2 regions of the Desulfotomaculum sp. OF05-3 genome follow, and region 2 is predicted to be linked to the other one. Evidence: predicted binding sites of a transcription regulator. Region 2 holds the regulator's gene; the other holds the start of a gene.
What was found. The regulator HrcA, encoded in region 2, represses chaperone genes, less so after heat shock. The targets are predictions, from matches to a motif close to TGTTAGCACTCNNNNNNNNNGAGTGCTAACA.
Positions count from the first base shown of each region.

Region 1: a site for HrcA is predicted at 4,268-4,298, ahead of DXA87_RS15055 (NAD-dependent protein deacetylase). Genes of this name have one in related genera too.

Region 1 is NZ_QWGO01000037.1:11,411-17,331, reverse strand. Features, by position in the region: gene DXA87_RS15085 (Na+/H+ antiporter NhaC family protein) at 1-857, opposite strand, end outside; gene DXA87_RS15080 (hypothetical protein) at 941-2,152, opposite strand; gene DXA87_RS18760 (4Fe-4S binding protein) at 2,511-2,699, opposite strand; gene DXA87_RS15070 (4Fe-4S binding protein) at 2,632-3,342, opposite strand; partial or broken gene DXA87_RS18525 (XRE family transcriptional regulator) at 3,332-3,466, opposite strand; partial or broken gene DXA87_RS18655 (heavy metal-associated domain-containing protein) at 3,476-3,583, opposite strand; gene DXA87_RS15060 (Rrf2 family transcriptional regulator) at 3,729-4,172, opposite strand; gene DXA87_RS15055 (NAD-dependent protein deacetylase) at 4,299-5,279, shown strand; gene DXA87_RS15050 (NAD-dependent protein deacetylase, SIR2 family) at 5,276-5,921, shown strand, end outside.
Region 2 is NZ_QWGO01000001.1:314,262-320,182, forward strand. Features, by position in the region: gene dnaK (molecular chaperone DnaK) at 1-1,351, opposite strand, end outside; gene grpE (nucleotide exchange factor GrpE) at 1,436-2,011, opposite strand; gene hrcA (heat-inducible transcriptional repressor HrcA) at 2,020-3,072, opposite strand; gene DXA87_RS18300 (3D domain-containing protein) at 3,455-4,168, shown strand; gene glgD (glucose-1-phosphate adenylyltransferase subunit GlgD) at 4,372-5,511, opposite strand; gene DXA87_RS01430 (glucose-1-phosphate adenylyltransferase) at 5,505-5,921, opposite strand, start outside.

The sequences.
Region 1 (5,921 bases), on a different contig from region 2:
CCTGCTGCCCCGTCTCCCATATTTCCAAGCAAATCCGTCGGCACGATCATCCCTGTCGCAATCATGATGATGGAGCCACTTATGATTCCTGTAATCAGTACCAGGAACACATTTAAGCCAAGAATGCCTCCCGCCAGTACCAGTATATAAGGAATGGCCTGTATCAGATGATATTCTTCCTGCACAACTCCGCCACTGTAATTTTTCACAGACAGATTGTAAATAATCACCAGACTGACAATTGCTGCCGGAAGTGCAATGAAGAAATTTTCCTTAAATTTATCTGTCATCTTACAACCCTGTCCATTACACGCGGCAATTGTCGTATCAGAGATAAAGGACAGATTATCCCCAAACATTGCACCACCCATGACTGTCGCAATACAAAGCGGCAGGTCAAACCCCGATGCTCGCGACACGGCTATTCCAATCGGGGTAATTAAAGTAATGGTTCCTACGGAAGTCCCCATTGCAAGTGATACAAAACAACTTACTACAAAAAGCACCACAACCGCGAACTGAGGCGGTATCAGTGACAGAATAAAATATGCCACACTGTTTGCTGATGTTCTTCCAACAACACCCACAAAAATTCCAGCCAGCATAAATATAATGATCATGGTAATAATGTTCGGATCGCTGATTCCAACTCCCATTATTTTCAGTTTATCATTCAGGCTTAATTTCCGGTTTTGCAGACATGCAACAAGCAGTGCAAGCAAAAATATAATCACAACAGGAATTTTGTAAAATCCCATCTCGATATTCAGGCCATATTCAAACAGAATCCCCAGTCCCAGATATAAAACCACAAACACCGCGATAGGCAATAAGGCTTTTGCGTTTCTTTTTTCCATTTCTTAATCCCTCTCTACCCCTTTTATTTATCCCAAACTATACCATGCCATGATACCGCAAATGCCTTAAAAAATCAATGACCCTACTTCCAGTGAATCACTGCTTCCACCGAATCCGTATACTGATCATCAGTGATGGACTTGTAACGGGAGCCGTCATACCAGTCGGTGAAACCGTTGTCAATTTTGTAAATATTTCCAGTTTCAGTGTCCACGATGCGCTCGTAACCCAGGGTAGCGTCACTCTGCTTCTGGCTCATGATATCCTGGCTCCGGTTCCGGTTTTCCCAGGAAGACATGATGCTGTCGGACATCTCACTGGCTGACTGGCTGAGAGCCTGGGAGGTAGAGGCCGCCTGATTGCTCTGGGACATGGCAAAGCTCTGGAACTCCGGCGTATAATTAAGACTGCTGAGAACTTTATTCAAAGTAGGCTGCCAGTCCTGAAAGCTTCCCTTTTCTGCACTGAGGACTGTCAGATTATAGACAGAATAATATCCCATTCCCGTGCCCATGGCAAAGGGAACCACATCCGCCGTGAACATTCCTTCTCCCGTTGTGCCATTCTGTGTAAAATCCGCCCGAAGAATGGAGGGGGAAATAGCAACGCTGCTCATTCCCTGAGTACTTTCAAAGCTCTCTGTCACAGAAAAATCTGCAATGTACGGTGTCTGAATATCCGCATAGTCAGCAGTTGCATTCATTGCGTCTGCAAACTGTGGGAATATTTCAAAGACTCCCTGTGTCGATACATTCGTAAGAATGGGACATTTTCCAAACAAATCACTGGAAAGCGCCATCATCGCCCGGGAATTTTCATCTGAAAATAATGGTTCCATTTTTAGCATAAAGAAAATCTGATTTACCGGATTCTCCGGATCAAAAACATGAATTGCATGAAACATACCGGTGTACATGGCAGAAGATTTCACGCTCCAGCCTTCCGGAATATTCATACTGAATTCTGTACAGCTATAAGGCACCAGCTCCTGAGCAGACGCCAGCGGAACGACTGTCCATCTGTCTTCTACCGATGCTGCTGTGCTGGAGGCTGTTTGCTCACCCTCTTCTTCATCCGGTGCAGTCACAGCTGCTACGCTTCCTGGCCGTTCAAATACCATCTCTGTATCGGCATTTGCCAGCATCAGCACACCATCCTCCAGGAGATCCAGAGTCATGGCAGTTCCCATCTCTTCCAGATCCTCCTTGCCGACAGTCATACCGTTATAGGTCATGCTCACAAGCTCCCATGTTCCTGCCGCAGTGTCTGCGGCAGCAGTCGTTACAGTATCCACTGCGGCATCCGTTCCCACATTTGATACGCCCTGTCGGCGTTGCTGCGAAAATGCGGTTGCCACAGGAAAGGACAAGCACATTTGAAGCAGCAGGAAAACAGGGCTGTGATTGTGTGGCGTAGAGCCGCAAGCGCAGGGCTGGTTTCGTCAGCAAACAGGGCGTATATGAAAACCCCCGTCCCTCGTCCTGCGCCGAACTTGTGGACACACTACCGCAAAAATTGAAATGATCGAGAAGCCATTTTAGGGCTTTCCCGCCTTGATTACCCATCAGCAAAGGCGGGTGGTACTGTCAACGGCGGCGCAATTTTTGCGCCGTTCATCTTGACCGTTGACTGGCTCGGCTGACTTTGCTATGTTATAGCTTCAAAGCATTTTGGGGACATTCTTCCACGCATTTCATGCACAAAATACATTCTGTTGCGTTTTTCTTATTTCGGGAATTGCATGGAACTTCTACATTCATTGGACATATCTTTTCACACTTTCCGCACGAAATACATTTCTTCTTGTCGACTTTGATGCGAAAAAGCGAAAAATAACTCATCGGTTTCAAAAAAAACTGTAATTGGGCAAATATATTTGCAAAAAGCTCTGTTATCTTTACATTTGTAGGCTATAGCAATTCCAACGGCATAGTAGAGAATATTTCCAATGATGAAGCTCCGCCATATAATTTCCTCTTTGTTTGGGACTTTAAGAATAAAGAGCAGACTCACAAATACGAGAGAAGCTCCGAAAACAAAATAGCGGATCATTCTCCATTGCTTGCGTGGACTGGAAGGTTCCTTGAACGGAAGCAAATCTAAAACCATTGCTGTCCAACAAGCATAACCACACCACCCACGCCCAAATAGCAAAGGACCAAATATTTTTGCAACAACATAATGAATTGTAGCGGCTTCAAATACACCGAGGAAAAGATAATACCAGAAGCCCTCTATCTGCATATTTTCTCGACAAAGAAACCCCAGATACACAATCATATACAGACCAACAGCAAATTGTACTACATTCCGGGCATATTTTTTCTTCTTCCCATATAATACCAATCCAACAGCAATCGCAGTGCCAATATACGAGAAATTGAAAAGATAGAATATATTATCTAACGCAAACCATAATGTCACCGCAATCACTTCAAAAACGAGCCACATAACAAACGGCGGTAAATATTTTCTAATCATCATTTGATTCCTCCGCTTGTTCCATCATCTTTTTTGCAAGTGTTTGAAACTGCTTGATGGTTTCCTCGTCCATCGGAAGAAGCTGCCCAATCTGTCCGGCAATCATAGCAGTTACATCGTCTATACTGTTTTTTAACAGATTGACATTGCACTCTTGCACGCCGGTCAGGTTGGATACGCTTTTTTGTACCCTAGCTTGGCAGGCCGCACAAGTCATGCCTGTGACATTGTACTTTTCCTGCATATTGAAACCTCCTTCTCTGGAAAGTGGAATACCCATACGGGATATAGGTCTCTCCGGTTCTCAGTATAGTCCCGCAAGGAGGTTCTGTATTTCCCGTTCAGAAGAATTTTTGTCCCAAATGGAAGCGTTTCTGAAAGTCGATCCGTCATAAACGCTGCAAGGGCATCCCTTCCAACTTCATGTGATATTGTTCCAGCACATCTTTCAGCGTGATCTCTTGCATTCTTTGTTCCGCTGTTTTTTGAATGTCCAAGTAAAAATCCCGCAGCACCAGTTGGATATTTATACCCACGCCACAGGCAGGATTGGTGTGGATGTCCTGATGGAGCAGGGGCTTGTTGCCCTCCACTGCCCGATAGGCATCCAGCAGAGTGATTTTCTCCGGATCACGAGCCAGAGCGGGTCGGGGATGTCCCTTCACACTGACCAGCAGCCCTCCTTTACGCAGGGCGGACATGAGCTGGCGCACATAGGCAGGATTCGTCTGAATGCTCTCTGCCAGCTTGTTACTGGTCAGGTCGCAGTCTGGGTACAGAGCAATAAAAGCCAGAATATGAACAGCATCGCTAAGGCGGGTGGGATATTTCATGGACTGATCTCCTTTTTTCTTTGATGTTATTTTTATTATAACAGCATATTGACAGCAACGCAAGAGGATGCTAAAATGATTTGAAGTAAGAATAAAAATAACACCCACTCGAAAGGAATGGTGACAATGAACTTCTATGATGATTTGGTCATGCAGACCCAGATGAATTATTCCAGGCACTATCCTATCTATGCTTCCGGCAGTACGCCTTATCAGCTGACTGACAAAAAGCCGCTGCCGTATAGCGAACAGATCCATCGTTTGGTACAGGAGGTAAAGGAAGCTGACTGTGTGGTAGTGGGCGGGGCCTCCGGTCTGTCCGCTGCCGGTGGCGGAGATTTTTACTACGAGGACAACGACTCCTACCGGAAATACTTCCGGCCTTTTGCGGAGAAGTACCACTTCAAAGGTGCTTTTGCAGGGATGATGCATCCCTGGAAGACAAGGGAAGAGTATTGGGGGTATCTCGCCACATTCCTTCACACCACCCAGACCGCACCTGTGCGTCATCCTTATCTGAATTTAGACGCTTTGCTGAAAGGCAAGGACTTCTTCATCCTCACCACCAACCAGGATACCCAGTTTGTCAAACTCTACCCGGAGGAGAAGGTGGCAGAGATCCAGGGGGATCACCGGTTCTTCCAGTGTGCTGCCTGCTGCACCGATGACACCTGGGATGCGGTAAAGCCAGTGGCTGATATGGTGGCCGCTATGGGGGATGGCACGAAGATTCCCATCGATCTCATTCCCCGGTGCCCTCACTGCGGCGGTGAGGCATTCCCCTGGGTGCGGGGATATGGAAATTTCCTGCAAGGAAAGAAATACGAAGAACAGTACGAAAAAATTTCTCGCTATGTGCTGGAACACAAAGACAGTAAGATTCTGTTTCTGGAACTGGGCGTTGGCCGAATGACTCCCATGTTTATCCAGGAGCCTTTCTGGAACCTGACCCTCAGTTTCCCCCATGCCCGGTATATCGGCGTCAACGACAAGTATGACTTCCTGCCCAAGCAGTTGGAGGACAAGGGCATGACCATTGTGGCCGACATTGCTCAAGTGCTGCGGGATGCACGGGACACCATGGGCAGTGGAGATAACGATCAATGAAGGTTGGAAACCAAGCGGTGCTTCAGGAACTTGCCGAGCGTATTGATCAAGCAGATGCCGTTGTGATCGGAGGAGGCTCCGGCCTGTCAAGCGCAGCTGGATACGACCACTACCATTGGTCCCCGGCACTTTCGGAGGCATTGGCTCCCTTTCGGGAACAGTATGGATTTACCTCCCCACTGGCTGGATTCTACCATTGCTTTTCCAGCTATGGGGAACAGTGGGGATATTACAGTCAATATATCCGCTTCATGTGGGAGGCCCCCACGGGGCAGCCCTATCTGGACCTGCAGGCGCTTGTTGCGGACAAACCTGCTTTTGTTCTGACCACCAATGTGGATCAGCAGTTTTTTCGAGTATTTCCCCAGAAACAAATTTGCGCCTTTCAGGGAGACTTTAGCTACTGCCAATGCAGCCAGCCCTGCCGGGATGATATTTGGGAAAACCGCGAACTAGTGAAGGAACTGACTGGTTACTTGGCAGGTGTTCGCCTGCCGGAGGAGGACGTTCCCCGCTGCCCGGATTGCGGGCGGATGCTGGTGCCCTGGGTACGAGACGATACCTTCCTGGAGGGAACCTTCTGGCAGGATAGTCTGCACCGCTACCATAGATTCCTGCGACGCTGGATAATGGATCAGTCCG
Region 2 (5,921 bases):
TATCGAAGGTAACTTCGATCTGCGGAACACCTCTTCTTGCCGGAAGGATGCCGTCAAGACGGAACTGGCCAAGAGTCTTGTTGTCTCTTGCGAACTCACGCTCACCCTGTACAACGTGGATATCTACGGCTGTCTGGTTATCAGCAGCTGTGGAGAATACCTGGCTCTTCTTTGTCGGGATCGTTGTGTTTCTCTCGATCAGCTTTGTAGCAACGCCGCCCATTGTCTCGATGGAAAGGGAAAGCGGAGTTACATCGAGAAGAAGGATGTCACCTGCACCGGCATCGCCTGCTAACTTACCACCCTGGATCGCTGCACCGATGGCTACGCACTCATCCGGGTTTAAGCTCTTGCTCGGCTCTTTGCCTGTTAACTGTTTAACCTTTTCCTGTGCGGAAAGCATACGTGTGGAACCACCCACGAGGAGAACCTTGGAGAGCTCTGCTGCTGTTAAACCAGCGTCTCTTAACGCGTTCTGTACCGGAATTGCTGTTCTCTCAATGAGATCACTTGTCAGCTCATCGAATTTAGCTCTTGTGAGGTTCATATCTAAGTGCTTCGGTCCCTCAGCAGTTGCTGTGATGAACGGAAGGTTGATGTTTGTTGTTGTTGCGGAAGAAAGCTCTTTCTTTGCTTTCTCAGCAGCTTCTTTTAATCTCTGAAGTGCCATCTTATCGCCGGAAAGATCTACGCCCTCTGTCTTCTTGAACTCGTCGATCATCCACTGTGTGATACGGTTATCGAAATCATCACCGCCGAGGTGTGTATCACCGTTTGTTGCAAGAACTTCGATAACGCCGTCACCGATCTCGATGATGGAAACATCGAATGTACCGCCGCCGAGGTCATATACCATGATCTTCTGCTCTTTCTCGTTGTCAAGACCGTAAGCAAGGGCTGCCGCTGTCGGCTCGTTGATGATACGCTTTACATCAAGACCGGCAATCTTACCGGCATCCTTTGTTGCCTGACGCTGGGCATCGTTGAAGTAAGCCGGAACTGTGATAACTGCCTCTGTTACCTTCTCTCCAAGGTAGCTCTCAGCATCTGCTTTTAACTTCTGAAGGATCATCGCGGAGATCTCCTGCGGTGTGTACTTCTTGCCGTCGATATCTACCTTGTAGTCGGTACCCATATGTCTCTTGATGGAGGAGATGGTTCTGTCAGCGTTTGTTACTGCCTGACGCTTTGCCGGCTCGCCCACAAGTCTCTCACCTGTCTTTGTAAAAGCAACGATAGACGGTGTTGTTCTAACACCTTCTGTATTGGCGATAACTGTTGGTTTACCGCCTTCCATAACTGCTACGCAGCTGTTTGTTGTACCTAAGTCAATACCAATAATCTTACTCATAATGATTTTCCTCCTCTAAATTTGGAATATTAGGAATGAGTGGTCGTCCAGCAGTCTCTGCCGGATGATCACATTGTTTCAATGTTAGTTTGCAACCTGCACCATGCTGTGACGGACGATGGAATCCTTGTAGGTGTAGCCCTTCTGAAGTTCCACTGCCACAACATTCTCGCCGAGGTTCTCATCCTCCACATGCATCACTGCGTTGTGGAAGTTCGGGTCGAACGGTTTTCCGACTGCCTCGATCGGCTTAACGCCCATATCATCGAGTGTCTTTACAAATTGCTTATATATCTTTTCCATTCCGTCTGCAAACGCGGATCCTTTCGCGTCTTCCGGAATGGAATTAAGACCTCTTTCAAAGTTATCGACGATCGGAAGGATCTTTTCAATCACATCCTTTGCGCCGATCTCATACATTGCGGACTTTTCTTTGTCCGTTCTCTTGCGGTAGTTATCAAACTCCGCCATGGATCTCTTGAGCTTGTCATTTAACTCATCGATCTTCTCGTCCTTCGGATCTTTCTTCTTTTCAGAAGCTTTTTCCTCTTTTTCGGACGTCTCTTTATTTTCTTTTTCGGAAGCGGCTGCCTCTTTGGTTTCTTTTTCCTCAGAAACGGCTTTTTCCGTTTTCTCTTTTTCTAACTCTTTTTCTTTCACTGCTCTCTTCACCTTTCATTTTTAAACGTTTCGTTCAGCTGCGCAACTAACGATCTCAAGGTCGATACGACTTTTTCGTAGTCCATTCGTTTTGGTCCCACGATACCGATCGTTCCGCGCATCCCATCGCCGAGCGCATAATTTGCGGTTACGATGCTGCAGTCTTTCATGCTCTGGACCGGAGTTTCATCTCCGATATAGACCTGAATTTCATTGTCCGGATCATCCGTTTTATTCTGCTGCTGCCCGTCGATCAGTCCCCTGAGAAGTTCTTTATGTTCCAAAGTACCGATCAGCTGGCTCGCTTTTTCCGTATCGGAAAGCTCCGGGTATTTGAAAATATTGGTTGCCCCGCTGGTATAGATCTGGAGATCTTCGTCCTGGGAGCGGATCACTTCGCTGACTTCATTCAGCACCAGATCCACCACTCTTCTGTGGGATCCGGCCTGTTCTTTCATTTTTGCGATCACGCCAAGGTTGATCTCCTCGATCGTCAGACCGTTCAGGCTGCTGTTTAAAAGAATATTTAAATTCAGAAGCTCTTCGTCACTGAGTTCCTCATCGATCGTAACAAAGGAGTTTCTTATAATATTTCCTTCCACAACGACTACCACCAGAAGTTTGTGTTCCTCCACCTTCGAGAGCTGGATAAACTTTAACTTTGTCTGGTTGTAACTCGGTCCGCTGATCAGGGTCGCATAGTTCGTATTGTTGGCAAGAACCTTTGCAAGCTGCTTCAGAAGCAGTTCCACGCGGTCTACCCGCTGGATCATAAGTTCCTGCATATGCTCGACCTGACTGTCTTTTTCCTTGATGATCTGGTCAACATAGAAACGGTAACCTTTATCGGAAGGAATTCGTCCCGCCGAGGTATGCGGCTGAATGATGTAACCAAGTTCTTCCAGATCAGACATCTCATTTCGGATCGTCGCGGAGCTGAGCTTCAGATCCGAGTATTTGGAAATCGTTCTGGATCCCACCGGCTCACCGGTCTCCAGATACGTCTGGATAATCGCTTTTAAAATTTTTTCTTTTCTCTCATCCAGTTCCAAAACTCTCACCTCTTCTTTATTAGCACTCTTTATTGAGGAGTGCTAACATTTACAGTTGTTACTATATTACTTAGTGTGTTGTTTGTCAAGGGCTTTTGATAATTTTCACATTTTTTTCACTATTTTTTTCATCGCCTTTTTCTACCAGGATTTTACAGGATCCGCCCGGCTTTCCCCTGGATTTTCCTGTGAATCCCGGGGGCTTTGCGTCACATTAAGAACATTTCTGCCATATGGGGGGACTGTTTGCGTCCTGGCAGTAATACCCAAAAACTTGACAAATTTGGAAAATTATGTATAATACATACTTGTTTCCAAATTGTTACATTTCTATTACATATCTGCATATAATTTGTAATAGATATGAAACAAAAAAAGAAAGGATTGTTATATGAAGAAATTTAGATTGACCATCTGTGTTTTACTGACCGTCATTTCGATGCTCTTAAACACCGTATGTGCATTCGCAAGTACCCCGAAAAACTCTGGCCACCTGGACAGCATCGATGGAAATAAGGTTTCCGGATGGGCGTGGAACTCCGCTGCCCCGGATACCCCGGTCTCCGTCACCGTCACTGTGGCCAACTCCCATACAGGCGAGTCTCTTTTATCTGAGACCGCCGAAGCTGATATCGAGCGCAATGACTTAAAGGAAAGCGGCATCGGAAACGGTGCCCACGGCTTTGAGATCATGATCGACTGGTCCTCCATCCCGGATGATACCTACATGATCAAGCTCAGCGTGAACGGCACAGCACTTCCGTTAGCTTACCAGTACAATACTGCAACAAAGATCATCAAAAATGCCACCCTCGTTTCCTTAGGTACATTTAAGACCACAGCTTACTGCCCGTGCAGAAGCTGCTCCGAGGGCTACGGCCGTCTCACAAAGACCGGAACCCAGGCGACCGCAAGCCGCACCGTAGCCGTTGACCCGCGGGTCATTCCGCTTGGAAGCCACCTTTTGATCGATGGTGTCGAGTATATCGCTGAGGACGTCGGAGGCGGTGTCAAAGGAAAACATATCGATATTTTTTACAACACACATTCGGAAACAAGAGATCACGGCGTTGAGCGGTCTGAGGTCTATCTGATCCAGTCTTAAGTTCATCTGCCCCGTTATATGAGTTTCCACCCGATATATGACAGGACTGGAAGGACATCCACTAATAAATTCTTCCTGCTGCATGGCAAAAAAGGGAATCTCTCCAGAGCATGTGAAAATGCTCATGAAAGATTCCCTTTCTTAATTATACATATCTTATGTGAGTCAGGACCTCTCCTGAATTCACAGGCTTGCTCCTATCTTTAAACAGTATGCCCCTTCGCCACATAAAACGGCTGTGTATCCGTTCCCTTCAGCTCCTGGCCAACCTCAATCGTCACGTTCTTGTCTGTGACAACGTAATCCAGCCGTGCGCCTGCATTCACCACCGTATCCTGCATCAGGACACTGTTTCTGATCTTTGCGCCCTTCGCGATCTTAACGCCTCGGAAGAGAACACAGTTCTCCACATCGCCTTCGATCACGCAGCCATCAGCCACAAGGTTATTTTTTGTCTTACATCCGTTAATATATCTTGTCGGGTTGTCATCACGGATCTTTGTGTAGATCTGACCGCCGGTAAACAGTGCGTCCAGATTCTCATCATCGAGAAGTTTCATATTCTCATCGAAGTAGCTCTTTAAGCCGCAGATCCTCGCGTAATATCCATCATATTTATATCCGCGGATGTTGTACTTCTCAAGACGCGGCGCAAGGATATCGCGCTCGAAGCAGGAGGATCCACGTACAAATGCCGCATGGATCTTATCGATCAGTGCTTCTCTATCCATAATATAAATATTCATGGAGAGGTTCTGTTTTCCACACATTTCAGAATTCATAAAGATCCGTCTCACGCGTCCGTCATCAAGCTTTAACGTGTAATACATATCCCCGTGGGAACCTGCGCGGATCAGTTCCGCCGGAATCTCCTGCTCTGTGTAGGCAACCGTCACATCGGCACCGCTCTCGATATGTTCCGCTAACATTGCGTTGAAATCAAAATCCACCGCGATATTGGCGTCCATCATGATCACATACTTTTCTTTTTTGCTTTTCAGATACGGAAGGATGCTCTCAAGTGCCTCGACGCGTCCGCTGTAGACCTTCATATTTTTCTCCGCATAGGGCGGAAAAATACTGAGGCCTCCGTTTTTTCTGAGAAGATCCCACGCTCGTCCGGAGCCCAGATGGTCCATCAGGGAATGATAATTCTCCCGTACCACGATGGCAATATTGCTGATCCCGCAGTTTGCGAGACTGGAGAGCAGGAAGTCGATGATCCGGTAACGTCCCGCAAACGGGATTGATGCCATCAGGCGGTCACCCGCAAGCTCCGGCACCAGATTATCATAACTGTTTGGAAAAATAATACCGATCGCATTTGCATTGGAATTTACCATTGTTCTTCACCATCCTCCACATTTTTATTGACCATGGCGTTCGGGCCGATCTTTGCGCCCTTTCCGATGGTGATTCCGGAACCGATCGTCGCAACGCCGTGTTCTTCCCCCTTCGGCATGGATCCAACAACGGCATTTTCACCGATCACAACATTTTCCGCGACGATACAGTGTTCTACAACAGCTCCGGTCTTTATGACCGTTTTGCCCATGACAACGGCATCTTCGATCTTTGCTCCCTTTTCTACCCTGACACCGGAGAACAGGATCGAATGCTTAATACTTCCGTCGATCCGGCATCCGTCTGTGATCATGGAATTCTCAACGACTGCGTTGGAGCCGATCTTGTGACCGGTCATACCGCTGTTCCGGCTGTAGATCTTCCAGTTTTCATCAAAGATATCGATCCC